3 regions of the Halobacillus sp. ABR2_026 genome follow, and region 3 is predicted to be linked to each of the others. Evidence: riboswitches for the same ligand, from Rfam matches in the RefSeq annotation. Region 3 holds a riboswitch; each other region holds the start of a gene.
What was found. Region 3 has a riboswitch for S-adenosylmethionine ahead of ACXADE_RS18830 (methionine ABC transporter ATP-binding protein). Riboswitches for the same ligand answer to the same signal wherever they lie in the genome.
Positions count from the first base shown of each region.

Region 1: another riboswitch for S-adenosylmethionine. It lies ahead of ACXADE_RS09020 (phosphoadenylyl-sulfate reductase); the one in region 3 lies ahead of ACXADE_RS18830 (methionine ABC transporter ATP-binding protein).
Region 2: another riboswitch for S-adenosylmethionine. It lies ahead of ACXADE_RS15190 (methionine ABC transporter ATP-binding protein); the one in region 3 lies ahead of ACXADE_RS18830 (methionine ABC transporter ATP-binding protein).

Region 1 covers NZ_JBSWTM010000001.1:1,735,523-1,745,513, forward strand. The annotation lists one part of gene ACXADE_RS08985 (IS3 family transposase) at 1-483, shown strand, start outside; gene ACXADE_RS08990 (thiamine diphosphokinase) at 625-1,281, shown strand; gene spoVM (stage V sporulation protein SpoVM) at 1,324-1,404, shown strand; gene rpmB (50S ribosomal protein L28) at 1,563-1,751, opposite strand; gene ACXADE_RS09005 (Asp23/Gls24 family envelope stress response protein) at 1,994-2,356, shown strand; gene ACXADE_RS09010 (DAK2 domain-containing protein) at 2,388-4,055, shown strand; gene ACXADE_RS09015 (sulfite exporter TauE/SafE family protein) at 4,097-4,981, opposite strand; SAM riboswitch class I at 5,105-5,201, opposite strand; SAM riboswitch class I at 5,374-5,489, shown strand; gene ACXADE_RS09020 (phosphoadenylyl-sulfate reductase) at 5,574-6,311, shown strand; gene sat (sulfate adenylyltransferase) at 6,326-7,471, shown strand; gene cysC (adenylyl-sulfate kinase) at 7,477-8,079, shown strand; gene cobA (uroporphyrinogen-III C-methyltransferase) at 8,082-8,858, shown strand; gene ACXADE_RS09040 (sirohydrochlorin chelatase) at 8,872-9,615, shown strand; gene ACXADE_RS09045 (NAD(P)-binding protein) at 9,612-9,991, shown strand, end outside.
Region 2 covers NZ_JBSWTM010000001.1:2,926,917-2,936,907, forward strand. The annotation lists gene sufD (Fe-S cluster assembly protein SufD) at 1-793, opposite strand, end outside; gene sufC (Fe-S cluster assembly ATPase SufC) at 813-1,592, opposite strand; gene ACXADE_RS15170 (YuzK family famiily protein) at 1,833-1,973, opposite strand; gene ACXADE_RS15175 (carboxymuconolactone decarboxylase family protein) at 2,200-2,565, opposite strand; gene ACXADE_RS15180 (MetQ/NlpA family ABC transporter substrate-binding protein) at 2,632-3,489, opposite strand; gene ACXADE_RS15185 (methionine ABC transporter permease) at 3,516-4,184, opposite strand; gene ACXADE_RS15190 (methionine ABC transporter ATP-binding protein) at 4,177-5,202, opposite strand; SAM riboswitch class I at 5,279-5,383, opposite strand; SAM riboswitch class I at 5,839-5,944, opposite strand; gene ACXADE_RS15195 (TlpA family protein disulfide reductase) at 6,036-6,455, shown strand; gene ACXADE_RS15200 (thioredoxin family protein) at 6,578-6,889, opposite strand; gene ACXADE_RS15205 (toprim domain-containing protein) at 6,900-7,247, opposite strand; gene gcvH (glycine cleavage system protein GcvH) at 7,372-7,755, opposite strand; gene ACXADE_RS15215 (arsenate reductase family protein) at 7,843-8,199, opposite strand; gene ACXADE_RS15220 (acyl-CoA dehydrogenase family protein) at 8,389-9,991, opposite strand, start outside.
Region 3 covers NZ_JBSWTM010000001.1:3,709,593-3,719,583, forward strand. The annotation lists gene ACXADE_RS18805 (acyl-CoA dehydrogenase family protein) at 1-1,088, opposite strand, end outside; gene ACXADE_RS18810 (Cof-type HAD-IIB family hydrolase) at 1,321-2,064, opposite strand; gene ACXADE_RS18815 (M20 family metallopeptidase) at 2,157-3,344, opposite strand; gene ACXADE_RS18820 (MetQ/NlpA family ABC transporter substrate-binding protein) at 3,359-4,195, opposite strand; gene ACXADE_RS18825 (methionine ABC transporter permease) at 4,208-4,870, opposite strand; gene ACXADE_RS18830 (methionine ABC transporter ATP-binding protein) at 4,860-5,888, opposite strand; SAM riboswitch class I at 5,972-6,086, opposite strand; gene ACXADE_RS18835 (DUF302 domain-containing protein) at 6,321-6,704, shown strand; gene ACXADE_RS18840 (DUF421 domain-containing protein) at 6,755-7,468, opposite strand; gene ACXADE_RS18845 (metal-sensitive transcriptional regulator) at 7,623-7,880, shown strand; gene ACXADE_RS18850 (DsrE/DsrF/DrsH-like family protein) at 7,940-8,419, shown strand; gene ACXADE_RS18855 (rhodanese-like domain-containing protein) at 8,436-8,732, shown strand; gene ACXADE_RS18860 (sulfurtransferase TusA family protein) at 8,779-9,342, shown strand; gene ACXADE_RS18865 (MBL fold metallo-hydrolase) at 9,387-9,991, shown strand, end outside.

The DNA of each region.
Region 1 (9,991 bases), 2.0 Mb from region 3:
CCTAATGAAAAGTGGGTGACAGATATTACCTACCTTCCTTATGGAGAGAAGATGTTATATTTATCAACGATTATGGACTTGTACAATAATGAAATTCTCGCTTATTCCATTAGTGACAATCAAGAGAAATCATTAGTATTGGATACGTTGAAGAAAGCTTGCGAAGGACGTGATGTGTATGAAGTGATCCTTCATAGTGATCAAGGGTCACAGTACACGTCTTATGAATTTCAGGAAGAGACTAAAAAAAGAGGCATTATCACAAGCATGTCCCGGCGGGGAAACTGCTTTGATAATGCCGTCATCGAATCCTTCCACTCCATATTAAAATCGGAAGAATTCAACCCTCTAGATCGAGGGAAGTTAGATAACCATACAGTACGTGAAAAAGTAGAAACGTACATGTATTACTACAATTATTGTCGACCATTTAAAAAACTAAACTGCCAAACTCCAATTGAATTCAGAGTAATGGCAGCCTAGGTGTTTTATTGAGTCTTATTTAACTGTGTCACTCCATTCTATTCCTTTGAGCTTTTTTTGCATGGGTTGAGTTTACGATAGAACATAAAGCTAAGTACATTGCATCATGTAAAGCGTGACAAAAGGAAGGGTGTGGTATTAATGAGGAAAGTGATTGTGGTCGGCGGCGGGCCGAAAGAGTATATTCCGGATTTAAAGGCATATGCGGGTAAAGAGTGCCTTTGGATTGGAGCGGATCAAGGCGCGGAAATCCTCATCGAGCATGGTTTGAGTCCGGATCTGGCTGTAGGAGATTTTGATTCTGTGTCTGAACAGTCTCTCTCTGAAATCAAAAAAATGTCCAGACACGTAAAGGTTTATCCGGATGAGAAGGATGAGACTGACTTGGAGTTAGCTATCAATGAAGCACTGCTTTTGAATCCGGAGCATATCCTATTGTTCGGTGTGACAGGCGGACGGATAGATCATTCTCAGGCGAACATGCAGCTTTTGTATCCACTAATGCATAAAAACGTAAAAAGTACGATCATCGATCGACAGAATCAGGTGGAATTAGTAACTGCTGGTCATCATAAGATGGAGAGAGATGAACACTATCCTTATATTTCTTTTCTGCCTGTAACGCTTGAAGTGAAGGAATTGACGCTGAATGGATTTTATTATCCATTGGACCATGCCTATCTTCCTTTCGGTTCCACCTTGTGCATATCGAACCGACTGATTGAAGATACCGGTACTTTTTCATTTGAGTCAGGCATACTCTTAGTAATAAGAAGTACAGACTTGCCTAATGGGTGAAAAGGGAGTTCGCATTAGTTCATATAGGAGGAGGGGGCTCTTTTGAAATTTTATACGATCAAACTCCCACGGTTCGTCGGGGGTTTAGTGCGCGCAGTCATAAGTACTTTTAAAAAAGATTAGGACTGAAACGGAATGGCTCCGGGGTATACATGGGCTGAGCTCCGGAGAGGGAAGCATAAAACGCCCGTTTACTTATTGGACCACGTAGGACGAATCAAATAAAAAAAAGCACCCCTCAAGGGTGCTTTTTTTGTGAGCTGTTCAGCTCTCTTTAGCAATTATACACGTTGTACTTTGCCGGACTTAAGCTCACGTGCTGTCACGTAAACTTTTTGAGGTTTGCCATCCACAAGGATACGAACTTTTTGTACATTTGCTTTAAATTTACGTTTATTAGCGTTCATCGCGTGTGAACGGTGGTTACCTGAACGTGTACCTTTACCAGATAGAACACTTCTGCGTGCCATGAAAATCCCTCCTGTTACATACATAAATCATCAGATACTTAGTAACTTTATCATATAGAAAAAATGTTTGCAATAATCTCGTGGCAATTATATCAAGAATTTTTTCTTGACAGAACGAATGAATTGTTACACAGTATAATAGGGATATCCAGGTCATTTTCTTCCTATTGAACAGAAATTCATTTCCCGCTTTTGTGTTATAATAGGGGAGGATTGATGAGGATTAAAAAGGAGGATCTATTATGTCTGTTGATTTAAATAACCAATATGGTCATATTACTATTAGCAATGAAGTCATTTCAACGATTGCTGGGGGAGCTGCTGTCGAGTGCTACGGAATCGTCGGCATGGCCTCTAAAAATCAAATCCGCGACGGCTTATCGGAAATGCTCCGAAAAGAGAACTTTTCCAGAGGAGTCGTTGTCAGACAGGATGAAGATCGCCTCCATATCGACATGTACATTATCGTGAGCTACGGGACGAAGATTTCTGAAGTCGCTCACAATGTTCAATCACAAGTAAAATATACACTAAACAAAACAGTTGGTTTGTCCGTGGATAACGTGAATATTTTCATTCAAGGTGTCCGCGTGACAACTGAATAGATTGCAGTTGTAGTCAAAGGAGGAAGTAAGTGTGACGTTACAAAAGTTAGATGGCAAAACGCTTGCCGAAATGATCTTGCAAGGGGCGCATCATTTGAAGCAGAAGTCTCAAATGATTGATGCTTTGAACGTTTTCCCTGTGCCGGATGGAGATACGGGGACGAATATGAATCTGTCCATGACTTCAGGAGCTGAAGAAGTGCGTAATGTGGACCAGAATCATGCCGGAGCAGTCGCTCAGTCCTTATCCAAGGGTCTGTTAATGGGGGCGCGTGGTAACTCTGGAGTAATTCTTTCTCAAATTTTCCGTGGCTTTTCAAAAGCAGTGGAAGATAAAGAAGTCATTACGACTAAAGACTTTTCGGACGCTTTGCAGGGCGGTGTGACGACGGCTTATAAAGCGGTTATGAAACCTGTGGAAGGAACGATTCTTACAGTGGCGAGAGAAGCTGCTGAAGCATCTGTAGGAATTGCTGAAAAAGAAGAAGAGTTCATTCCTTTCATCGAGGAAGTCGTTCAAGCAGCGAAAAAATCGTTAAAGCGGACGCCTGAGCTGCTTCCGGTTTTAAAAGAAGTGGGAGTCGTAGATAGTGGGGGCCAAGGGTTGGTCACGATTTATGAGGGTTTTCTTGCCAACTTGAAAGGCGAGGAGCTTCCTGACATAGAGGAGACCGTCTCTATGGATGATATGGTAAACGCTGAACACCATAAACTGAATCAGGATTTTATGAACACGGAGGATATTGAATTTGGTTACTGCACAGAATTCATGGTCAAATTCGAGGAAGACAAGCTTGCGGAACATCCCTATGATGAGGAAACTTTCCGCAATGAACTGAGTGAGATGGGTGACTCCCTGCTTGTCGTTTCTGATGAAGAGTTGATCAAAGTCCATGTCCACGTAGAGTACCCTGGTGAAGCGATGACACTCGGACAAAGATACGGGAGTCTCGTGAATATGAAGATTGAGAATATGCGTGAACAGCATACCTCGATCGTTGGTGACAAAAAGCCTGCCAAACCTAAGACAGAGGAAAAAGCAGAGTACGGAATCGTGACGGTCAGCATGGGAGACGGCATTAAGAAGCTTTTTGAAAGTCTGGGAGCTACTGTTGTGATCCAGGGCGGCCAAACGATGAATCCAAGTACCCAGGATCTTTCGGAAGCGATCAAAGAAGCACATGCGAAGCGTGTGATTCTTCTGCCGAACAACAAAAATATCGTCATGGCTGCTGAACAAGCTGCTGAATTGGCGGACATTGAAGTGGCCGTCATTCCTTCCAAGACGATCCCTCAAGGGATGAGCGCGTTGTTAGGTTTCAATCCTGAGGCAGACCTTGAGAGCAATAAAGAAGAAATGATCAGCCTTATGGCAGAGGTGAAAACAGGTCAAATTACGTATGCTGTCAGGGATACACAAATCGATGGGCTTAATATATCCAAAGACCATTTCATGGGAATAGCGGATGGCAAGATTTCAGCAACGGATGCTGATGCTCTTATAACCGCTAAAACATTGTTGAATCAAATGATTGATGAAGATGAAGATGAGATTTTGACGATCCTTACTGGTGAGGAAGTTGATGAGAAAGACGTGGCTGAACTTGAATCCTTTATTGAAGAAACCTATGAGGATTTAGAAGTGGAAGTACACAAAGGCGGCCAGCCGATTTACTCTTATATTTTTTCAATTGAATAAAAGCAGGACAAGCACGCAGCCCCGCAGAGGGCTGCTTTTTTTTATGCTTGTTCCTGGATCATCTTAACTTTAAGATGGTTTCTAATGGAATAGATCACAAGGTACAGGTAGCCGCAGACAAGGGATATGTAGATGATGGACATCGTAACGTTGCTCATTTGGATTGGAGTGAGCAACGTTCTCAAATTCGTTAAGATGATGAAGCCTCCAGCCATTACCCCGAGTATCGTGGAGGGAAGATTTTTTACGAGCCAGGCAGCTAAAGGGGCTGCGATTACTCCACCAACGATGAAGGCAAGGACAAGCATCCAACTGAAATGTTTACCACCCAAGAAGATTAAAAAACCAGCTGTAGCTGATATCGTTACCAGAAATTCACTCGTATCTACCGTACCTATGACTTTTCTCGGGACAATCCCTGAACGAGTCAGAAGAACTGGAGTATTGACAGGTCCCCATCCTCCTCCGCCTACACTATCGAGGAAACCACCGACGAAACCGAGCGGAAAGAGGAAGCGTTTATTTAAGGGTGTTTGGGAGGGTTTCTTTGGTTCTTTATGACTAAGGAAAAGAAAACGGATGACGATATAAATTCCTAAAGCGAGAAGCAAGAATGATAAGTACGGACGCACATGCTCACCTGAAATATACGTTAACGCCGCCGCACCGAGAAAGGCACTTACTGCACCTGGAACAGCGATTGTGAGCACAAGGGACCTGTCGATATTACCGAATTTATAATGCGAAAACCCTGAGGCGGCCGTTGTGGCAATTTGTGACATATGGATCGATGCTGATGCGACGGCAGGAGCCAGCCCGTATGAAAGTAGAATAGTCGATGAGCTGAGGCCGAAGCCCATCCCCAATGCCCCATCCATCAATTGAGCAAAGAATCCAATCAATGAGAACGCGGTTAATTTTTGCAAGCGAGTCACTCCTTTATTTTTACACAAAACTTGTTTCACTAACTATAGGTACTTATGCTTATCTGATTACTTGGTTTTAGGCAAAAAAAGAAAACCCCTTCCCAAAGAAGAGGTTTTGTCCTCTCCTTATCTTTCAGGCCCATGCCTGTTGGATTGAGCACCTTTACCAGGTTGCTGCGGGATCATGAGACCAAATTCCTCCCCCGACTCTTCATAAGGATATCGTTTATCGTTTTCAGAATACTTACAAAAGTAACGGACGTATTTTTGTTTGTCAATAGATCTTGAATAAATAAACTGAAAAATAATAATTTTTTAAAAAGGCATTGACATAGAATGAAAAGGAGCATAAGATTTGTATCAACTTGTTTTTCAAAAAACTTCATAATTTTCTCTTATCTAGAGAGGTGGAGGGACTGGCCCTTTGAAGCCTCGGCAACGGGTCTGGACATTTGTTCAGACGCTGTGCCAACTCCAGCGGGTGTATGAACACTTGAAAAGATAAGAAGAGTGGTGCTTATTTCATTATGGATGCCTTTCTTCTTGTCGAGAAGAACAGGCATTTTTTGTTTTGGTTGGAAAGGAGGAAAAGATGAAAGATTATAACGTGACGTATGAACATTTCTCAGGCGATCCTTTTTTTTCAGACATACAGCCTCGTGATGAGCAGAAAGGAGCTTTGGAGGTTATTCAATGGGCTTATGACCAATTTGAAAATATTGTCTATGCATGCAGTCTGGGTGCAGAAGGAGTTGTTCTCCTTGATTTAATTTCCAAAGTTAAAGGGGATGCTGAAATCGTCTTTCTGGATACGGGTCTTCATTTCCAAGAAACATATGAACTGCTTGGCAAGGTGAGGGAGAGGTACCCAGAGATGAAGATTAGGGCCAAAACTCCAGAACTCGATGTAGAAGAGCAGTCCGAACAGTACGGACCTGCTTTGTGGAATCGAAATCCTGACCAATGCTGCTATATCAGAAAAATCAAACCATTGGAAGAAGCATTAGATGGAAAAGAGGCTTGGTTGTCCGGGTTAAGACGAGAGCAGTCCCCAAGCAGGAGCCGTACGAATTTCGTCAACAAAGATGAACGTTTTAAAAACATTAAAGTATGTCCCTTAATTCATTGGACATGGGAAGACATATGGCATTATATCCGAGTAAATAGCTTGGATTACAATGAATTGCATGATCGGAATTATCCAAGTGTCGGCTGTATTCCGTGTACCTCCAAGGCAGCAGGTGATGGAAGATCAGGAAGGTGGCAAGGGTTTAACAAGACGGAGTGTGGCTTACATACCACAGCTCCTGAGCATAAAGATCAATCGTAGAGGAGGAATTATGCATGTCTATTATATCTCCGCATGGAGGAGAGCTTGTAAACAGGTGGAGCAGAAAACCAGATGAACTTCCACAGGATAAGATTGAACTGGATGCCATGGCATTAAGTGACATAGGATTGATTGCGAATGGTGCCTACAGTCCTTTGAAGGGATTTATGAACAAAGAGGATTATGAAGCGGTCCTCGAGCGGATGAGGCTGAATGATGGGACTCCTTGGAGCATTCCAATTACTCTCCCTGTTCCGGAAGAGCAGGCTGCAACGCTCGGGGATTCAGCGCAGCTCGTGTATAACCAAACTGTATACGGAACCATTGCAATATCAGAAGTTTATAAACCTCATAAAATCCAGGAGGCTGAAGCCGTATACTTAACAACAGAGGAAGCTCATCCTGGGGTCAAAAAATTATTGGACCGACCGTCCTGGTACGTGGCAGGTGAGATTGAAGTATACCAAAAGCCCCCATATGAACATGGACGACAGTTTTACTTAGATCCAGCCGAGTCTAGAGAGCTGTTTCAACAACTTGGCTGGCAGAAGGTTGTTGGTTTTCAAACACGCAATCCGGTCCACCGGGCTCATGAATATATTCAAAAAGCGGCTTTGGAGACGGTAGACGGTTTGTTTTTGAATCCGCTTGTCGGAGAAACGAAGAGTGATGATATTCCGAGTGATGTTCGGATGAAGAGTTATCAAGTCCTTTTGGAAAATTATTATCCGGAAAACCGGGTGACTCTAGCTGTATTTAATGCTGCCATGCGGTATGCGGGCCCGCGTGAGGCGGTCTTTCATGCCATTGCCCGGAAAAACTTCGGTTGTTCTCACTTCATCGTTGGTAGAGATCATGCGGGGGTTGGTGATTATTATGGGACTTATGATGCCCAAAAGATTTTCAGCCATTTTGGAAAAGAAGAGCTTGGAATCACCCCGCTCTTTTTCGAGCACAGTTTTTATTGCCGGGCGTGTGAAGCCATGGCTTCCAGTAAAACTTGTCCACACGGAAAAGAACATCATATGATTTTATCCGGAACGAAGGTCAGGGAGCTCCTTAGGAAAGGCGAAAAGCCCCCTAGAACATTTAGCCGACCTGAGGTGGTGGACATTCTAATCGACGGAATGAAAGAGAAAAGTTTTCAAGGGAAAGGGTGATAGAGATGTCCAATATTACATGGCATGAAACGAGCATCGGACTAGAAGATTACCGCAGGAAAAATGGGCACCACAGCGGGGTGGTTTGGCTGACAGGATTGTCCGGTTCCGGTAAATCCAGCATCGTCAATCAATTGAATGAAAAGCTGTTTGCTGAAGGGTTCCAATCATATGTGCTGGATGGTGACAACATCAGGCATGGGCTCAACGCAGATCTTGGATTTTCTGAATCGGATCGTACAGAGAATATAAGGCGGATTGGAGAAGTCGCCAAATTGTTCGCTCAAAGTGGAACGATTGTTCTGACGGCTTTCATCTCCCCCTACCAGGCGGACCGTGACCGGATCAAGGAAACATTACCGGATGGGGATTTTCTTGAAATTCATGTCGATTGCCCATTGGAAGAATGTGAGGCCCGTGACCCGAAAGGTCTGTACAAGAAAGCGCGGAAAGGTGAAATCAAAGGTTTCACAGGTGTCGATGCTCCTTATGAGCGCCCGGTACAACCTGCGCTTGTCCTGAATACGCAAAGGACTAGCGTAAAGGAAGCAGCAGAACAAGTGTATAAACTCTTGTTATCTGAAAAATGGTTCCATAAAGGAGAATGAACATGTCTTATGTATATATCGTTGGTGCCGGTCCGGGTGACCTGGAATTGATTACAGTGAAAGGGTTGAAAGCGATTAGGAGAGCAGATGTCATTCTTTATGACCGTTTGATTAATCAGGAACTTCTGGACGAAGCAGGGGAAAATGCCGAGCTTGTCTATTGTGGGAAGCGTCCGGATCATCATGCGCTCAGCCAGACGACCATCAATCAGCTTCTTTGTAAATATGCCCTTCAAGGGAAGGTGGTCGTCCGGTTGAAGGGCGGTGATCCTTTCGTATTTGGACGTGGTGGAGAAGAAGCTGAAGCCCTTGCGAGGCGGAAGGTCCCGTTTGAGATTGTGCCTGGGATCACTTCCGGAATCGCTGCACCTGCATATGCCGGGATCCCTGTCACTCATCGGGAATACAGTTCGTCTGTTGCATTTATATCCGGAGTGAGTAAGCAAGGGGAGGATGATGAAGCCTATTGGGAAAAAGTCATAAGAAGTATGGACACCCTATGTATTTATATGGGAGTTAGAAAACTTCCTGAAATTTGTGAGCGGCTTCATAAGTATGGAAAACCTCTCACAACCCCTATTGCTCTCGTACAATGGGGAACGACAAGCGATCAGAAGACGGTGACGGGGACAATAGAGAACATAGTAGAAAAGTCAAAAATGGTAGAGAATCCAGCGATGATCGTAGTTGGTGAAGTGGTTCACTTAAGTGAACAGCTCCAATGGTTTGAACAAATGCAAGGTGATGAATGGAAGCCATTAGCTTCAAGTGCTGGATGAGGGAGGTGCCCAGATGAAAGGTGTGCTCTATGTCAGCCATGGAAGTAGAAGGAAGAAAACGAAACAAGAAGCGATTGCTTTTTTAAATCGAGTACAAAGACAGGTGCAATTGGATGCATTTGAAATATGCTTTTTGGAACTTTCCGACCCCGACGTATTGGAAGGAATTCGTCTTCTTATAAAACAGGGGGTCGATAAAATTATCATCCAGCCAGTACTGCTTCTTGGAGCGGGGCATTTCTTCAAGGATATACCGGGTGAAATTGATAAAGCGAAACGTCTTTATCCAAGGGTATCTTTCTATTATAGCAAGCCTTTAGGTGTACAGGAAAGATTGACAGATGTCCTGGTGGATCGTTTAGAGGAACAGTGCATAGTAGCTGAGAAGGAGACAGACTTTTTACTCGTTGGGAGAGGGAGCAAGTATCCCGAAATAAAAAAAGAAATCGAAACCATTGCCGAACAACTGAGAGGAAGAGGAATCCATCATGTGACCACCTGTTATTTGGCAGCTCTCTCCCCTACTTTCGAGGAAGCGTTCGAAACTTCCCTCTGTAACGGCCGGCAGACAGTCGTTATCCCGTATTTATGGTTTTACGGGCGCTTGTTTGAAACGCTGCACGATCGTGTGTGTTCAGCTTTTGAAAAGGGTCATGAAGTCATTCTTTCTTCTTATATGCACGATCATCCCAATATGGTTCTCGCTTTAGCTGATAGAGTTCATGAAGTTCAGATGGACGAGGAGGAAGCATTGTGATCTCATTATCTATTGATCTGGCAGAGAAGAGCGTGACGATTATCGGTGGTGGGGAAGTCGCTGCAAGAAGAGTGGAAGTCTTAGTGAAAGAAAAAGCTCGGATAACAATCATCAGTCCCTTTATAACAGAAGAATTGAACGAGTTGGTCGAAAGGGGTGAAGTTCACTGGAAGGCACGGAACTTTATCCCTAATGATATAGAACAGTCCGATTTATTAGTGGCTGCTACAAACAATGTCAGTGTGAACGATCATATTGTAAGCCATTCCAGGCATGTTCCATTAGTGAATCGAGTGGACGGCGGGAGTGGAGGAAATATTCATTTTCCAGCCCAGCTTTCGAGAGGGAAAATGATGTTGTCGGTCACCACCCAAGG
Region 2 (9,991 bases), 780 kb from region 3:
TCATTTGGCCAAGAGCCCATTCGATGACAGCATCGCGATAGGCAACACCGCGACGGTTCGTGTACACTGTAGTACCTGCTTCGAAGTTGTCCACCGCACCGAAAGAGACTTTTGCTCCATCTTTAGCAATTACTTCTGTAACGATATTCGCAGATGTTTTATCTTCCTTGTTGTTAGAAATATAGTTCTCAACATACGTTACTGAACTATTCTCTTCAGCTACGACTAAAATGTGATTGATCAAAGAAGCTTTAGGATCTTCCTGCCAGAAGATGGCCTGGATAGGATCTTCAATTTGTACATCTTTCGGAATATAAAGGAAAATACCACCGTTCATAAGGGCTGCATGAACAGCTGTCAAACGATGTTCATCTACATGGACAGCATCATTCATATAATACTTCTCCACAAGTTCGCTATGCTCTTTAAGAGCTGTGCCGATGTCTGTGAAAATGACACCCTGATCTTTCAGCTTTTGATCGATCGTACCATAAGCCACCGTATGGTTACGCTGGATTACAAGATTCTGTTGTTCTTTTTCTTCATCTAAGAAGTCTTTAATTTCAACTGGAAGTTCATCAAGAGATTCAATGATATCACCTGATACGTGATGATTGAATTCTGTAAAGTTCCATTTGGAGATATTCGTTTTGTCCGGTTTCGGAAGCTCTAAAGTTTCCGACTTCTCCAGGGCGTTAAGACGAAGGTTCTTCATCCATTCAGGCTCGTTCTGCCCTTGGGAGAATTGCGAGATATACTCTTTGTCATATGGTAGTGAGACTTCTACTGTCATGATTACCCTCCTATCTTAATTACGCGTTAACGGTTTCGTCTTCGATGCCAAGTTCCTGTTTGATCCAGTCATAACCTTCCGCTTCAAGACGCTGGGAAAGTTCTGGTCCGCCGGATTTAACAACACGGCCCTGCATCATAACGTGTACTTTATCAGGAGTGATGTAGTTCAATAGACGCTGGTAGTGAGTGATGATCAAGCAACCGAAAGCATCGTTACGCATTTCGTTGATTCCTTTTGCAACGACTTTCAATGCATCAATATCAAGTCCTGAATCAATTTCGTCCAAGATAGCAATCGCTGGTTGAATCATCATTAATTGTAGGATCTCGTTGCGCTTTTTCTCACCGCCAGAGAAACCTTCGTTAAGATAACGCTGTGCCATGTTTTTATCCATATCAAGCGTATCCATCTTAGCGTCCATCTCTTTGATGAATTTCATAAGAGAGATTTCATCGCCTTCTTCACGGTGAGCATTAATAGAAGAACGTAGGAAATCAGAGTTTGTTACACCACTGATTTCACTAGGATATTGCATAGCAAGGAATAGACCTGCTTGAGCGCGCTCGTCCACTTCCATTTCAAGAACGTTCTCGCCATCAAGCAAAACTTCACCTTTTGTCACTTCATATTTAGGGTGACCCATAATTGCGGAAGCTAGTGTAGATTTACCAGTTCCGTTTGGTCCCATAACGGCGTGGAATTCCCCACCGTTGATTGTTAAATTAACACCTTTAAGGATTTCTTGACCTTCGATTTCTACGTGAAGATCCTTGATTTCTAAAGTTGATCCTGCCATAAATGAATACCTCCAGTATCTATTATTATTGAATGTCCAAGTTGATCGGAATCAAAGAACTATTCTCAATTTATTCTCATTACAATCTTATATCATTTAGTGTGTGTTATCAACTTTTTCCCCCTCTGCAAAATGAAGGGATTATGATAGATCAACACCAAAATTCGTCGCTTTTCATCAATATTATAACATGAAAAAATCAGGTGGCTAAACACACCTGATTTTAGAAAATTGTATCTATTACCTATGAAGCTGTCGATCAACCTGGGCAAACATCTTTTGACTCTCTTCGAATTCACGTTGGCGTTTTTCTTCCACTTTCAAGCGTGTATCCAACTTCCTGCTGTACTCCGCATAGCTCATGTTATGTGCCTGATGCATGGCCTTCTCCATATCAGCAGTATAATTCAAACTGAGATCGTCACTAATAACGAATCAATCCTTTCAGATTATTTACACAATTTAAAGTAACACAATTTCTATACCCTTATAAACCCCCCTGAAACTTTAAATTTGCGTAAAATAAATACTGAACACCAATGTAAGCGCTTAACTCGTTTGATACTATACTATACATTAAATTTCCTCGAATTTTCTAATTAATCAATTAATTAACAGTTGTAGTCAAGTCCATATATGCATCCTGCACAAGAGTTACCGCCTGACTAAGAGCAGCCCCTCCTCCGAATGCTGCTGCTACACCGCAAGCCTCAAGAATTTCCTTTTCAGTAGCCCCTTGATCTACACACCCTTTGGTATGATAAATCATACAGTATTCGTCCTGGGCAACGATACTTATTCCTAAAGCCATCAATTGTTTATCTTTCTTTGACAACTCCCCCGCTTTAAAACATTCTTCTGTGAATGCATCAAATTTATGGGCAACTTCCGGCATATGTTCTCTGAAAGAACCCATTCCTTCCTTATAATCATGTAGGTACGTTTGCGTCCATGTCATATTTTGCTCCTGCATAAGGTGACCTCCCAATAAAAAATAAGTGACTGCGGTTAGTATCACCGCAGTCACTCTTTTTATCCGCTATTCCGCACCCTCTGACACTGGAACAACGGCTCCATCATATTCTTCTTTAATAAAGTTTACAATTTCTTCAGAACGAAGAACTTCCACGAGTGTATTCAACGCTTCGTTATCTTTATCTTCACTGTTGGCAGCAACCACATTCACATACGGGGAATCAGATGACTCGAGAATGATGGAATCTTCACTTGGAGAGAGTCCAGCTTCGATGGCATAGTTGGTATTAATCGCTACAAGGACATTTTCTTCACGTTGATAGACTTGTGGAAGATTAGCCGCATCTACACCTGTATCAAACTCGATGTTTTTTGGGTTTTCTACAATATCCTGCACTGTTGCATCAACTTTTTCGACACTTTCATCCAACTTGATCAATCCCTCTTTTTCAAGAAGAGAAAGGATACGTCCATGTGTGGATACAGAACGACTCATTACAAGCGTTGTGCCATCTTCAACGTCTTCCAGGCTTTCATACTTTTGAGAATACACACCGATCGGTTCAATGTGAATCCCTCCGAGATTTGCAAAGTCATATCCTTTTTCCTCTTCCTGAATCTCCATGTAAGGGATGGTTTGGAAGTAGTTCGCATCAATGCGGCCTTCATCCAAATCCTGGTTTGGCAAGATGTAATCCTGGTACTCTTCAATCGTCAATTCGATTCCTTTTTCTTCAAGCATAGGTTTCGCCTTCTCTAATACTTCCGCGTGTGGAACACTTGTCGCACCTACCTTAATTTCATCAGATCCACTATCTTCACTATCAGAACCTGAAGTGGATTCTCCTTCATCTGATGATCCGCAGGCCGCGAGTACGAATATTAGCAATACAGCTGCAAAACTTGTCCATAGTTTTTTCATGTCTTAATACTCTCCCTTTTTTAAAATTATCTTTTATCCAATTTCCGAGAGATAAGATCTCCGATGAATTGAAATATAAACACGATTAAGATGATTAAAATTGTACAAATGAACACAACATCAAAGTTACTTCTTTGGAAGCCATAAAAGTAAGCAAAATCACCAAGACCACCCGAACCGATAGCACCGGCAACGGCCGTGTAACCGATCAAAGCGATGGCTGTAACAGTAATCCCTGATATAAGGGCGGGCATAGACTCTGGGAGCAAAACCTTAAAAATGATCGTCGAATATTTGGCACCCATGGATTTCGCTGCTTCCACGACTCCTTTATCCACTTCTTTCAAAGCAATTTCCACTAAGCGAGCGTAAAAGGGAGCTCCTCCAATAATTAAAGCCGGTAAGGCTGCCTGGGGCCCTCGAATCGTTCCTAACAGAAAATCTGTAAACGGGAACAATAACAAAATGAGGATAATAAATGGGATTGCCCTGAATACGTTAACGACGGAGGCAGTAATCCAATTCAATGTCTTATTAGCCCACAACCCACCGGGGCCAGTTAAATAAAGCAGGAGGCCTAAAAGCAGCCCCAATACAAATGTGCCAGCCACAGAGATCAGTGTCATGTACAACGTTTCGTTCGTAGCTGTAATCATGTCTTCCAGCCTTACATTAGGAAACCATTGATTAAACATGTGGATTCACCTCCACTTCTACGGACGTCGATTCAATATATTCAATTGCACGTTGCACTTCTTGCTGGTCACCCTCAAACTGGACAAACATGGTTCCATAAGCGCCTTTCTGCGTCTGGGTGATCTTACCGTGAAGGATATTCACATCCAGGGCGAACTGTCTGGAAACATCACTGATGAGGGCCTGGTTGGTACTTTCCCCTACAAAATGGAGCCTTAGAATCTGTCCGGATTGATAATTATCCTTAATCAATTCCATAGAGGTTTCTTTCTCAGGATCCCCCATCACCTGATCCACAAATTTCTTGGTGACGGATTTTTGTGGATGCAGGAAAACATCGAGCACTTCTCCCTGCTCCACAATTTTCCCTTGTTCCATAACTGCCACCTGATGACAAATTTTGCGAATCACGTGCATTTCATGAGTGATTAATACAATAGTAAGACCTAGTTTCTCGTTTATGTCTACCAGAAGGTCGAGGATCGAGTCGGTCGTTTCAGGGTCCAATGCAGATGTCGCTTCATCACAAAGCAGCACTTTAGGGTTATTAGCAAGTGCCCGGGCGATTCCTACCCTTTGCTTTTGGCCGCCACTTAACTGAGAAGGGTAAGAGCCTCCTCGGCCTTTTAAACCAACTAATTCAATCAGCTCGTTGACTCGTTTTTGCCGTTCACCTTTTGTAAAACCCGCAATTTCTAGAGGAAAAGCAATATTGTCATAGACCGTGCGTGACCATAAGAGGTTAAAATGCTGAAAAATCATGCCGATCTCCTGTCTCGCCAGCCTCAATTTGCTTTTGTTCATGGCTGTCAGTTCCTGGTCATCGACACTAATACTTCCGGCTGTCGGGTCCTCCAGTCGGTTGAGTAGGCGGATGAATGTACTTTTACCAGCCCCACTATATCCAATAACCCCGTATATTTCCCCTTTTTTTATATTAAGACTCAGGTCATCCACCGCTCGGACATCCTGATCTTTCGTCTGGAAAATCTTCGATAATCCTTTGATTGTAATCATGCTGTTTCCCTCCAACTAAAAAAGCGCCGCTCTGTGGAGAACAGAGTGGCGCTTTTAATCTACCTGATTTTCTGTTCTCTCATCTGCCAAAGAATCACTTTGCAGGAATTGGCACCTGAGCAATACTATTGCTGGTTGCCGGGCATCGTCGGGCCAGTCCCTCCGCCACTCTGGATAAGAGATTTTAGTATATTAAATTATTATTGCTTTAACTCGTTTAAGCAGTACAAAATGGATTGTAGCACCGTACGAATTTTATGTCAACTCAGAATACAGAGTGTTCAGAAAAAATAAGTGATAAAGAATCTTCCTTCACCTTTTTTAACCAACAGGCTCTGTGGTAAATAGTGTTGGTATTCCCAAAAAAGATTCCATTTCGAGATGGTTGTATAGGTTTAGAGGCTACAGGAAAAGGTGCGTCTTGCTCCATCAATATCTCAAAACGACTTCTTTTGTAAGAGTGTAGAATCTTAAGACCTGTCTTGCAAAAGAGGGCGATTTTCTTTCCTTACCATCGAACAACTAAACTTCGTGTAGGAGCCCGAGGAATACGAGGGATTATCCGGAGCCCTCATACTTTAACAGACACTCTCAATAAAAAAATCCCATCTATGATAGAAGGGATTTATTAGTACCTTCTCATCTATCAAAGTTAAAAACTTTGCAGGATTTAGCACCGTGCAGTTATTCTGCCGGTTGCCGGGCATCGTTGGGCCAGTCCCTCCGCCACTCTGGATAAGTGAAGATGTCGATATGAAATTAATCAATATGTTAGCATGGAAAATAGAAATGCGTCAATCCTAAACGGTCTTTCGGTACAAAGGAGAATGAATATGAATCAGCAAGCACCTTTATTTGAATTGCCCTCTATTAATAAAGCGTTTCATTATAGTCTAAAAGAAGACTTAGGGAAAGTCATCGTATTAACGTTCTGGGCTTCCTGGTGCCCGGATTGCGGCAAAGATTTGCCTAAGAAAGAGCAACTCTATAAAACCATGGATCATGAGAAAGTGAAAATGATAACAATCAATGTGACCGGTCGGGAACGTGATGCAGAAGAAGCCGTCCAATACACAGAGAAGTTTTTGAAACAACCTACCTTATCAGACAACGGACGAACTGTATATGACCTCTATAAATGCGTGGGCGTTCCTACCACTGTAATCATCAATCAAAAAGGGGAAATACATGCTTCTTTTGGTGATCAAGCCCCTTTTCTTGACATTGTAAGTAAATTAGGAGAACTAATATAAACATTGGAATAAAAGAGACAGCGTAAGTCCAACGGACCCATGCTGTCTCTTTTTTATACATTCTACAAACCCTTTTTCTCAAACGTTGAACAAAAACGGTCATTTCCCGGGAAATTGTACCACTATTCTACATACCTTTTTACTTTTTCATACATGAAAGTAACAGAGTGAAAAGCATAGATTTTCTCTTCTACTTCTCCATCTCTTGTCACTAAAAGGCAGGGAACACTTTCAACCTGATAATGCTGCATCCAATCGGGGTGTAAGGAAGCATTCATTTCTGTAAAGACTTCCTTGTGAAAAACACTTTCCAGCGTAGTGAGCATTTTACGCGCTAAGTGACAAGTGGCACAAAACGGGCTATGGATGAACGTTAGACTTGTATGTGAGGACTCAAAAGTTGTCTGTACCTCTGTTGCGAGAATTTCCTCCACAGCCATCCTCCTATATTAGATAAATTGATTTCACGTTAAAGTGTCTACTAAGTAGAGCTCTTGCCAATTCAGGTTCAGGTGTGGCTGCCACTTCCCTGAAAGCACGATCGATATAAATATGCTCAGCATGGGGGAGTTCTTCCGTAAGCTGCTTTCTCAGTTTATATCCTGAATCGTCTTCATCCACCAAAATATAGACGGTGCGTTCATCCAGGTTATGGTCGAATATCATTTCTTCCATTCGTTCAATCCCTAGTGTGCCGTGTGTACAGATGATTTCAATTTCTTCATCCAGAACCTTATTCAATTTCTTTTTATCTGTGATCCCTTCCACAATGACGATACGCTCTCCATCCATCCTCATCACCTACTATATAGAAACAGACCATGCCATCCAGGCATGGTCTGAACATGATTAAGATCAAACGTGATCATGTCAGACAAGGTATCCAATGATCCCTGCCTGTCCAATGCACTAACCTTTAGTCTTCATCAATCATGGCTTCATATTCTTCTGAAGTCATCAAATCGTTGATGTTTGATGGTTCACTTGGTTCTACAACTACCATCCAGGCTTTATCATATGGAGATTCGTTTACATACTCTGGACTGTCTTCAAGTTCTTCGTTCACTTCTACAACTTTACCACTTAACGGGGCATAAAGTTCAGATACCGTTTTTACAGATTCTACACTACCAAATGGTTCATCTGCTTCAAGTTCATCCCCTACTTCAGGAAGCTCTACGAAGACGATATCCCCAAGTTCTGACTGAGCAAATTCAGTGATTCCGACTCTTACTTTTTCTCCTTCTTCTTTCACCCATTCATGTTCTTCAGAATAACGCAAGTCTTTAGGTACGCTCATTTTCATTACCTCCAAAATAAATAGTAATCGTTCAACTACAAATATAAACATAAAAGCTATAAGCTTCTATTCCCAATCAAATGCTCATCAAGACCAAATTCTTTCATACTCTTCCTGCTTGAACCCTACAGTCGTATTTTCACCATCTGTAAGAATTGGGCGTTTGATCAGCATGCCATCAGATGCCAGCCATTCTATCATTTCGTCTTCTTCAGCATCTTTTAGCTTTTCCTTCATGTTCAACTCTCTATACTTTTTTCCGCTGGTATTGAAGAATTTTTTTGCCGGCCGGTCACTGGATGCAATAAAACTCTTCAACTGCTCTTCTGAAGGGGGATCATTGACGATATGTACAGATTCGTAGTCAAACCCTTCATCATCCAACCATTTCTTTGCTTTTTTACATGTACCGCAATTCGGATACCAGTAGAAGGTTAAAGACATCTACAAACCCTCCTTCGATCTTGTTGTCTAATATTTTATCATAACGGAGGGAATGTTTTCATTTTTTTCTACTATTGTTTTATTATCTATTCCAATCCCCAAACCGTACTTCTATTGTATATTGCAAAACAAAGGCCTGCACCTTCGCTTCTTCGAAAGTGCAGGCCCTGTATCACATGGAATTTCTTTTTAAACCGTGTATTTTTCGGCTTCGATCAATGCTTTGGCAATTTCACGTTTTTTAGGAATCACGTTTGTCGGTGTGTGGCGTGTCAGCTTACGAAGAGCGCCCAGCATCATTCGAAGAGAATCTCCGGATTCGGCGGCAATCAATGTTTCTTTGGCATGACCTTCAATCCGATTGAAAGCTTCCTGGACATACACTTGCGTATAAAGAAGTTTCTGCTTGTTTTTCTCTTCCCCTGTTTTGTTGATCGCTTTTTCAGTTCGGAGAACGGCAGATTCCATGTTGTAAATTTCACCCACTATATCAGCAATATTCACAAGAAGTTCCTGCTCATTTTCAAGTTTTTCCCCGTATTTTTGGGCAGCCAGACCTGCGGCTAGTAAACCGATCTTCTTGGCATTTTTCAATAGATATTTTTCTTGCTCAAGTACTTCCACTCCAGGTTCTTCAGGCATCATCATCATAATTTCTTCCTGCAGCGCCTGCGCTTTTTGAAGTAGAGGAAGTTCCCCTTTCATGGCTTTCTTCAATAATGTACCTGGAACAATCATACGGTTGATTTCATTCGTGCCTTCAAAAATACGGTTAATCCTGGAATCGCGGTACATTCTTTCTACTTCATATTCAGCCATGAACCCATAACCACCGTGAATTTGGACCGCTTCATCTACTGCAAAATCCAGAAGTTCTGTACCGAAGACCTTATTCAACGAACATTCAATCGCATATTCTGCAATGACTTTTGCTACTGCGGCACCGTCTTTTAGTTCTTCATCCGATAATTTACCCATGCTCTGTTCAAACAATCCTACTGTCCGGTAAACAGAACTTTCATTTGCATACGTATTCGCGGCTACAGAACCAATTTTTTCTTGAATAAGCGGGAAACTTGCGATTGGAGTTTTAAATTGTTTTCTGTCTTTTGCATACTTTACAGACAATTCGATTGCCCGTTTGGATCCACCCACTCCGCCAATCGCCAATTTATAACGTCCAACATTCAAAATATTAAAAGCTATGATATGACCGCGTCCGATTTCACCCAGCACATTCTCTACAGGTACTTCTGCATCCTCAAGGATTAAAGTACGTGTGGATGAACTCTTAATCCCCATTTTCTTCTCTTCAGGACCAGTAGATACCCCAGGATAATCACGCTCGATGATAAATGCGGTAAATTTATCTCCATCCACCTTCGCATAGACGACAAACACATCAGCAAATGCTGAGTTTGTTATCCACTGTTTCTCCCCATTCAATATATAGTGGGTTCCAGTATCATTTAATTTAGCTGTTGTCTTCGCTCCAAGTGCGTCAGAGCCTGATCCAGGCTCTGTCAGAGCATAAGCCGCGATTTTTTCTCCTGTTGATAGTAGTGGAAGATATTTCTTTTTTTGGTCTTCATTACCGAAGAACACTATAGGAAGCGAGCCGATTCCTACGTGTGCGCCATGCGTAACAGAAAATCCACCTGCACGGGAAAACTTTTCAGTAATTAAGGAAGAACTGATCTTATCCAACTGAAGGCCGCCGTACTCTTCAGGTACATCTGCTCCTAGCAATCCCAGTTCTCCCGCTTGTTTTAACAATGCTACTGAATGTTCG
Region 3 (9,991 bases):
ATAGCGGTGACCGGGGCATCCCGGAAACGCCTGGCAATCTCATACTCTTCCATATATCCGTAACCGCCGTGAAGATGCATGCATTCCATGGCTACCTTTTTCACAAGGTCGGTGGTCCACCATTTCGACATCGAAACTTCTTTCACTACATCTTCTCCCTGCATATGCGCTTCAATGGTCCGGTCGAGAAAAGTCCTTCCAATTTCCACTTCCGTTTGAAGTTCAGCCAGCTTGAATTGGGTATTTTGAAAAGAAGCGATTGATTGATTGAAAGCCTTACGCTCTTTCACATAGTCGATTGTCAGCTCCATCATCCGTTCACAGGCGGAAATCGCTCCTATGCCTACAATCAAACGTTCCTGCTGGAGCTGGTTCATTAAATAATAAAACCCTTCCCCTTCTTTACCGAGCAGATGACTATTAGGTACAGCTGCATCTTCAAAAATCAATTCTGAAGTGTCTTGACTGTTTAACCCGATCTTGTCCAGTTTCCTTCCCCTTGAGAAACCAGGAGTATCCCTCTCCACAATCACCAGGCTGATCCCTTTATAAGCTGGAGATATTTGGGAGTCTGTTTTGCAGACAACAACGATTACATCTGCATGAATTCCATTTGTTATAAAAGTCTTCTCTCCATTCAGTATATAGCCATCGTCGTTTTTCACCGCCGTTGTACGTATAGACGCAAGGTCTGATCCGGCTCCAGGTTCCGTCATGGCAATCGCTGTAATGCATTCACCTGTGGTACATTTCGGCAACCATTTTTTCTTTTGCTCTTCTGAACCGTAGGCTTTCAAATAAGGGACGACAATGTCATTGTGTAAACCGACGCCGATCAAACCGGTCCCCACCTTTTCCAACTCTTCATTAATGACAACCGAGTAGCCAAAGTCTGCTCCGAAGCCTCCGTATTCTTCGTCGAGCCACGGACAAAGATACCCCTGTTCTCCGAGCTTCTTCCAAAATTCACGAGGAACTTCACCTGCATTTTCCCATTCGGTATAATAAGGATAAGCCTCTTTCTCGAGAAATTTCTTCAATGATTGGCGGAGTATTTCATGTTCTTCCGTTATGTATGCTGCCTTCATAAATTTCCTCCCTGAAGTTCTGGACTATTGGAAGTAATTCTCGTTTCACAGCTCCCTTTCCTGCCGTTCACGGAAAACGCTTACATTATTTTGTATTTAGAACGTTTTCGACAGCCTTTATTCCGGCCGGGGCATCTTCGCTCGAATAATAGCCACCCTAAAACCTTAACCATCCTATGATATAAGACGTCCTCTACAAAAAAGAAACCAGCCTTGTACGGCTGGTTTCTTCCTATTGTTGCAAGACTTTTTCAATGGCATAGGCCACTCCATCATCTTTATGGCTCTTTGTGGTAAAGTCCGCCTCTTCTTTTACCGGCTCTTGGGCATTACCCATAGCGACACCTAAACCTGCTGCTCGAATCATCGCCATATCATTCATACTGTCCCCTACGGCCATTACCTGGTCCATGCTTAGATCCAGCCACTTGCAGACTCTCATTAGAGCAGCTGCTTTATTCACTCCCGCAGGATTGATTTCGATATTGGTTGGACTGGAGTTTGTAATTTCTAGGTCCTCATTGTTATTGAGCTCATCCAGGATCACTAGCCTTACTTCATCCTCTTCAATATCAAATCCGAATTTCAACCAGTCATAATCTACTATGTCCTTGTCGAACGGGGATTGACTATTGTACAAGCCCTGGACAGTCGATGACCAGAAATGAAGTCCATGCTCTTTTTTCAATTCCCATAACCTTTGAACATGTTTATGCTCCAGTTTGTTCTGCTCGACAAGATTGAATTCATGATCGTAAATTTCCCCACCATTAATGGTTACGATATACGACGAACGGCCAAGGTCTTCTGCAATAGTTCTGCAACGGGAAAGTGAACGCCCTGTACTGAGCACAACATGGATCCCCTTTTCTTTTGCTTTCTGCACTGCTTCAGCATTCGCTTTGGAGACTTCACCTTCGTGGTTGACGAGAGTTCCATCTAAATCCAAGGCGATTAACTTGATTTCTTTATCCATATGCTTCACGTCCTCTCTATGACTTCTCTTATTTTAATATAAGGTCCAGTCGTACACAATGAATCAGCCGGCCCTTATGGACCGGCTGTCTACTAAAGACGTTTATGTTCCTCCTGGATATCTTTTAGCAAAAGTGGATCTGTTAATAATTCAAGGCCGGTTTGAGCGAGTGCTGCCGCCCCCTTGATTAGAGCTGCATCTCCTTGTTCAGATACTGCAGCTTCCCGGAATTCATCGGTGTGGGCTACAAGATGATCTGCACCGATTTTTATATAAGGGTGAATAGTTGGAATCACCTGGCTGATATTCCCCGCATCCGTGGACCCCAATCCTTTACGATTCTGGTGATAATATTCCCCGAGCTTTGATATCTTTCCTTCAAACACACGATCGAATTCCGGGGTGACCTTAAAGTTATCGACTCCATTTTGTATCCTTGTCATCCGATAAGTGGTTCCAGTCATTTCTGCCGCGCCTTTGGCAACCTGTTCGGCCTTTTTCGTCAGCTCATCGCACGTTTTTCTTTTATCTGCACGTAAAAAGAACCTTGCACGTGCATAGTTGGGGACAATATTCGGAGCGTCCCCTCCGTCCAGTATCACTCCATGGATGCGGACATCATCCGTCACATGCTGTCTTAACGCATTCAACCCATTATATAACTGAATAACCCCATCCAGCGCATTGATCCCATCTTCGGGATTGCTTGCAGCATGGGCCGGCTTGCCAAAAAACTCGAAGTCAACCGGGTCTACAGCAAGCGTAGGAGCAGAGCCCGATGTGCGTCCCATAGGGTGGACCATCATACAGGCATCCAACTCTTGTACAAGTCCGTGTCTCACGAAAGTACCTTTTGCACTTCCGTTCGGTCCTCCTTCTTCCGCAGGCGTTCCAAGTACCACTACTTCTCCTCCTGTTTGCTCCAAAAAATCTCCTAGTGTAATGGCAGCAGCCACGGAAGCCGTACCGATAATGTTGTGCCCACATGCGTGCCCGAGACTCGGGAGAGCATCATATTCAGCAAGGAAACCAATTGTAGATCCTGGTTTACCTGAAGCCTTACGTGCTTTAAAAGCTGTCGGGTGTTCCGGTATCCCCGTATCCACATCAAAACCTGCCGCTTCAAGAAGAGATATTAGTTGCTGGGACGCAAAATACTCTTCATTTCCAACTTCAGGATTCGCGTGAATCGCATGACTGACTTTCAGATATTTCTCTCGATGAAATTTCAATTTCTCTTCTATAGAGGCTTCTAATGAATGATTGATACCTATACTCATACTCGCCCCCCCCTTTACCAACCGATGTCTTCCAGTGGAACAAATGTAGGAATGAGCGACTGATTGTATACTTCCTCGATGTGTTGAGCTACATCTTCCTGTTGGTAGATTTCTACGATTTTTTGATACGTTTTATTGTCGGTTTCATCCGCACGGGCGGCGATGATGTTAATATATGGTTGAGCCGTTTCATCCTCAATGGCAATCGCATCTTCAACCGGAACAAATCCAGCTTCGACCGCTACACCATTATTAATGATCGATGCTGATACATCCGGCAGAACACGAGGGGTTTGAGCCGCGACAATCGGTTCAAATTCAAGATTTTTAGGATTATCCTTCACCTTGCTTAAATCGCCGTTTCCGTCAAAATCATCTGGAAGTCCAATCAAACCAGATTCTTCCAGAAGCAAGAGCGCCCGGCCCATGTTAGTCGCTTCTTTCGGTATGGCAATTGAGCTTCCATCGGGAATTTCACTGACATCTTCATACTTGTCAGAGTAGATACCCATCGGGGCAATCAATGTGGTGCCGATCGGAGCAAGATCCAAGTTATGTTCTTCAATAAAAGAATCGAAATAGGAGACCGTTTGGAAAGCATTCAAATCGATGTCTCCGTCCGCAAGAGCCATATTAGGACGAACATAATCAGCAAATTCGACGAGCTCAATTTCAATGCTTTCTTCAGCCGCTTTTTCTTTGATTTTCTCCCAGATTGGTACTCCTGACCCGTTCAATCCCACTTTCACTGTCTTAGTTTCCTCAGAGGCTGCCCCGCTTTCATTCGAGCAACCTGCGAGTACAAGACCTCCTATGACGATTAAACTTAATGCAATGATCCATTTTTTCATCATTAAAACCTCCTATTGTCTTCGTATCTTTTTAGACGCCATGTTTCCGATCGTCTGTGTGATTTGTACAATTAGAACAAGTAGTAAAACTGTAGCGATCATGATATCTGTTTCAAATCGCTGGTATCCATACGATATCGCGAGATCTCCAAGACCTCCGCCTCCTACGAAACCGGCCATAGCCGATGCTCCCACCAGACCGATCGTCGCAATCGTTAAGTTGAGGACAATCGAACTTAACGCTTCCGGTATGTATACTCTGCGTATGATCTGCCACGGGGTAGCTCCCATCGCTTCCGCCGCCTCAACGACTCCAGGTTTCACTTCCATGAGGCTGCTCTCTACCAAACGAGCAATATAAGGAGCAGAGAAAATCACGAGTGGGACGACCGCTGCTGCAGTACCTATCGAGGAACCCACAAGCAGTCGTGTAAATGGCAGGATGGCCACAAGCAAAATAATAAAAGGAATAGAACGGAAAAAGTTCACCACGGCACTGAAACCCCCGAACAGTGTTTTATTTTCCAACAGCCCTCCCTGTCTCGTTACGACGAGAAGAATCCCCAAAGGCAGGCCGATCAAAGTAGCAGCCAGCAAGGAGATCCCCACCATCAACAATGTCTGATACGTCGCTTCCCAAATCTTCGGCCAAAAATCCATTAAGTTAACCTGCATGTGAAGACACCTCCTGGACCGATACTCTTTGTTGAATATGATTGATCACCCGGAGAATTTCCTGATCTTCCCCTTGAAGTTCTACGACAAGGTGACCGAACGGTGTACCTTGAAGTTCTGTAATTTGCCCAAACAGCACATTCACTTCTACAGGAAATGATTTCGCCACCTGAGAAAGTACGGGTTCGCCAGCCCTCTCATCTACAAACGTCACCCTGTAAATATTCCTCGCGGATCCTCTTTCCTCAATCCCTTTTAAGATCGATGCCGGGATGTCATTTTCAAGGACCGTCCGAACAAAATTTTGAGTGGTCGGATGTTGAGGATTCGAGAAGAGGTTGAAAATCGATCCTTTTTCAATCACACGTCCATTTTCCATGACGGCGATCCTGTCACATACATCTCGAACGACATTCATTTCGTGTGTAATCATCAGAATCGTTATCCCGTATTCATCCCGTACTCTTCTCAACAGCTTCAATATTGATTTTGTTGTTTCTGGATCCAAAGCCGATGTCGCTTCATCACATAGCAAAATATCTGGCGATGTGGCTAAAGCCCTTGCAATGCCGACTCTCTGTTTCTGCCCCCCGGATAATTCCTCTGGATATTGCTTCGCTTTATCAGAAAGGCCGACGAATTCAAGGATTTCTTCAACCCTTTCATTCACCTCTTTTTTCGGGGTCCCTGATAATGACAATGGAAAAGCGACATTGTGGTGAACAGTCTTGGACTCAAGCAGGTTGAAATGTTGAAAGATCATCCCGATTCGCTTCCTCACCTGCCTCAAATCAGGCTTGGAAAGACTGGTCAATTCCTCCCCATTCACCAGCACCCTTCCTTCCGTCGGCCGCTCCAGCAGATTGACAAGTCGGATCAAGGTGCTTTTACCGGCTCCACTAAAGCCGATCACTCCAAAAATCTCACCTTTCTGAATAGTGAGATCCACTTGGTCTACAGCTCTCAAGTCATTCCCATTGTGATCGTAAACCTTTGAAACATTTTCGAACTGGATCATTTTGTCCCCTCCTAGACGCAAAAAGAGCCCCTCTTCTTAAAAAATAAGAAGAGGGGCTCCCAACCTGTATGAGATACCGTCTCTCCTCATCTTTCACATGCATTCGCACATGCTGGAGTTGGCACAGTTTCTGATCCATAGATCAGTTCCGCTGCCGAGGTTTCGTAGGGCCAGTCCCTCCACCTCTCTAGATAAGAAGAAAATTCATTTGCTTTTTTATTGATGTTGCCAATCATAATACAGCTAAAAACCTTTGTCAATTTAATTCACTAAAATTTCCGAAATATCGATCATTACGTCATTTTATGCCGGAAAGAAAATGCGGCTCTCCTCTCAAATTAAAGCTGTGTAAGGTTCTGCCGCTGAGAATGATTAATTTCATACCTCAACGGGTATGGATAAGAAGAATTTATGATCAAGGAGGGTCTTTCCATGTTTCATTATACTGTGGAAACAGACAAAGGAATTGATGAAGCCATCGAGAGTCTTGAAGCTAATTTGAAAGAAGCACAATTCGGCGTATTATGGAATTTCGACATTAAGGATAAGCTTCACGAAAAAGGACTGGAATTCGAAAAAGAATTTAAAGTCCTGGAAGTCTGCAATCCCAAAGAAGCTCAACGCATTCTAAATGAAAATGTAATGGCAGGGTATTTCCTCCCTTGTAAGATGGTCGTTTATGAAGATGGACATAAAACTAAAATCGGTATGCCGAAACCGACTTCCCTGACAGAAATGGTCGATGATCAAACCATTCAGGAAATGGCCGGTGATGTTGAAGAAAGGTTAAAGCGCTGCCTTGACCAGAGCGTATAATATCCCAAAGAGCCACCTTAAGCGGTGGCTCTTTTCATTCCTCCCTCCACTCAATGTTCAATGGGAGGTAAATCTTCCGCTTTTTTTCCTTTTAACGAATAATGGAACGCCCCCTGGCTTGTAATTGCAGCATAAAAGACCTCTTGAATTTTGTGTCCTCCTAGTGCAGTATTCAACCATTCCTTGTCCCTTCCTAAGCGGGCCAAGAGATCTTCTTGCATTTGACCATCAAGAATAAGTGGAATATCATAACCCCCACCCCTATGTAAAAGACCAAGGTCTTCCCGTGTCGGCGTTTCTTTTTCGTTTTTCAACTTTACCGAGAGTTGGCCATTAGGTTCGATGATCCCCAAAGAGACACTCCCCAGTTCAAATACTTTCTGTTCCCTGAGCATGTGTGTAATGTTATCAAGCGAATAGTGAATCCTTGAAATATTTTCTTCCACCATTCTTCCATCATAAACCACGATCGTCGGTTCAAAGGTTAGAACTTTGCCGATCGTTCGATGGTGGAGCTTCACCCATACGATAAATTTCTGTAAAAGAGCGATAACAATAATCGCTGTCACCGTATGAATATGATCAATCTTAGGATCTGCGATATCTGCTCCAACAACAGACCCCAATACGAGCACGACTAAAAAATCAAATACAGGAAGCTCACCGATTGAACGCTTGCCCATAAAGAGACCTACCCCCAGAAGCAGAGGCAGAATGGTCAAAATTCTTCCGATTACTTTAAGGGTATCCATCCATAACTCCATATTCCTCACCTCGCTTTTAGTTTGATACGGACTTATAGGCATTATCCAAGAAAATACGAGCTTGGGTGTTGACATTATACCTACAGGGGTATATTATGAGTCATGTACTGTTCAATAGCGAACGATCCACACTTCACAAGGGAGGTCTTATTCAGTGGAATATAATGATGCAGCCAAAAATAGAATCAAACGCTTGGAAGGTCAACTGCGAGGCGTTCTGAAAATGATGGAAGAAAATAAAGACTGTAAAGATGTCATTACTCAGCTTTCCGCTTCCAGAAGTGCGATTGACCGTGCGATCGGGCTCGTGGTAAGCTCCAACCTTGTGGAGTGTATCCAGGACGCTGACGATCAAGAAAACAAAGAAGCATCCATTAACGAAGCCGTTCAATTGCTTGTCAAAAGCAGATAATTTTTTTACAGCAAAATATACCCATACGCGTATAACTATAAATATTAGGAGGATGAAGCATGTCTGAAACAAAAAAGACGAATATTGTTCTATTCAGCGGGGATTATGATAAAGCAATGGCTGCCTATATCATTGCAAACGGGGCCGCAGCTTATGACCACGAAGTTACGATTTTCCACACCTTCTGGGGATTGAATGCCCTTCGTAAAGATGAGAATATTCAAGTAAAGAAAGGCTTCATGGAAAAAATATTTGGTAAAATGATGCCCCGTGGAGCAGATAAGATGGGCATCTCTAAAATGAATTTTGCAGGGTTTGGCCCTAAAATGATCAAAGATGTGATTAAAAAACACAATGCAATGCCATTACCAGACCTCATTGAAATGGCTCAGGAACAGGAAATTAACTTAGTTGCATGCACAATGACCATGGATCTTTTAGGATTGCAGAAAGAAGAATTACTGGAAGATATTCAATATGCAGGTGTAGCTGCTTATCTTGCAGATGCAGAAGAGGGAAATGTGAACCTGTTTATCTAATGAGGAGGAATCATATATGAAAACAATGACAGCAAAAGAAGTAGAACAACAACTATCTGAAGGTAAAGAACTAAACATTATCGATGTACGTGAAGATGAGGAAGTGGCAGAAGGTATGATTCCTGGGGCAAAGCACATCGCACTGGGTACTGTTGAAGAACGTACAGATGAATTGGATAAGGATACGTCTTATATTATGGTATGCCGTTCCGGCGGTCGCAGCGGTCGTGCATCTCAAATCCTGGCCGAAAAAGGATACGATGTGACGAACATGGAAGGCGGCATGATGAGCTGGGAAGGCCCTACTAAATAAATGACTGAACACAATATACCTGCAAGGGTAGAGGAGGAATGTAAGAATGGAATTGAAAACAGATCTTACGTTAGATGCCAAAGGATTAGCTTGTCCTATGCCTATTGTGAAGACAAAGAAAACAATGAAGGACATCGAAGCTGGGCAAGTCCTTGAGATCCAGGCTACTGATAAAGGTTCAAAAGCAGACCTTGAAGCATGGTCGAAAAGTGCAGGACATCAGTATTTAGGAACGATTGAAGAAGGAGACGTCCTCAAGCATTATATCCGCAAATCAAGTGGTGAAGAAGAACAAGAGAAGAAACATCCGAATGTTGTAGACAACGAAGAGCTGGATGTTCTGCGCAAGAACGATGATGTCCTGCTGGTAGACGTGCGCGAATCTGCTGAGTATGCCTTCGAGCATATCCCTGAAGCAACGTCTCTTCCACTTGGAGAACTAGATGAACGTGCAGATGAATTGGATCGTACGAAGAAGATCTATGTCGTCTGCCGTACAGGAAGCCGCAGTGACCTTGCTGCTCAGAAGCTTTTAGAAAAAGGGTTTGAGCATGTTTACAATGTAATTCCAGGCATGAGTGGCTGGAACGGCGAACTAACAAAACTTTAAATCTATATTTTTTTACGAAAAATTATACCCCGGGAGGTAATAAGATGGCTGTAAAAAACATGACGGTTAAACAAATCACCGATAAAGTGTTGAATAATGAAGAACTTTTCCTTCTTGATGTACGGACCGAAGACGCCTATCAAGATTGGAAAATAGAAGGCGAAAACTTTTCTTATCTGAACATTCCTTATTTCGATCTCCTTGATGGTGTCGAAGAAATTGTCGATCAGCTTCCAAAAGAAAAAGAAATTGCTGTCGTTTGTGCCAAAGGCGGATCTTCTCAAATGGTTGCTGAAATGCTTGTGGAAGAAGGATTCGAAAATGTTTACTCCGTAGAAGGCGGCATGAAAGCCTGGAGTGAACATCTGGAGCCTGTCAAAGTCAATGACCTGAAAGATGGCGGCGAACTTTATCAGTTCGTACGTATCGGGAAAGGCTGCCTTTCTTACATGGTTGTATCTAACGGAGAAGCAGCGATTATCGACTCAACAAGAATGACAGATGTTTATGTTGATTTCGCTAAAGAACTCGGTGTGAAAATCACGAACGTCTTTGATACGCACTTGCACGCCGATCACATTTCTGGTGGACGCAAAATTGCAGAACAAACAGGTGCCACATATTGGCTGCCTCCCGAAGATGCTGGTGA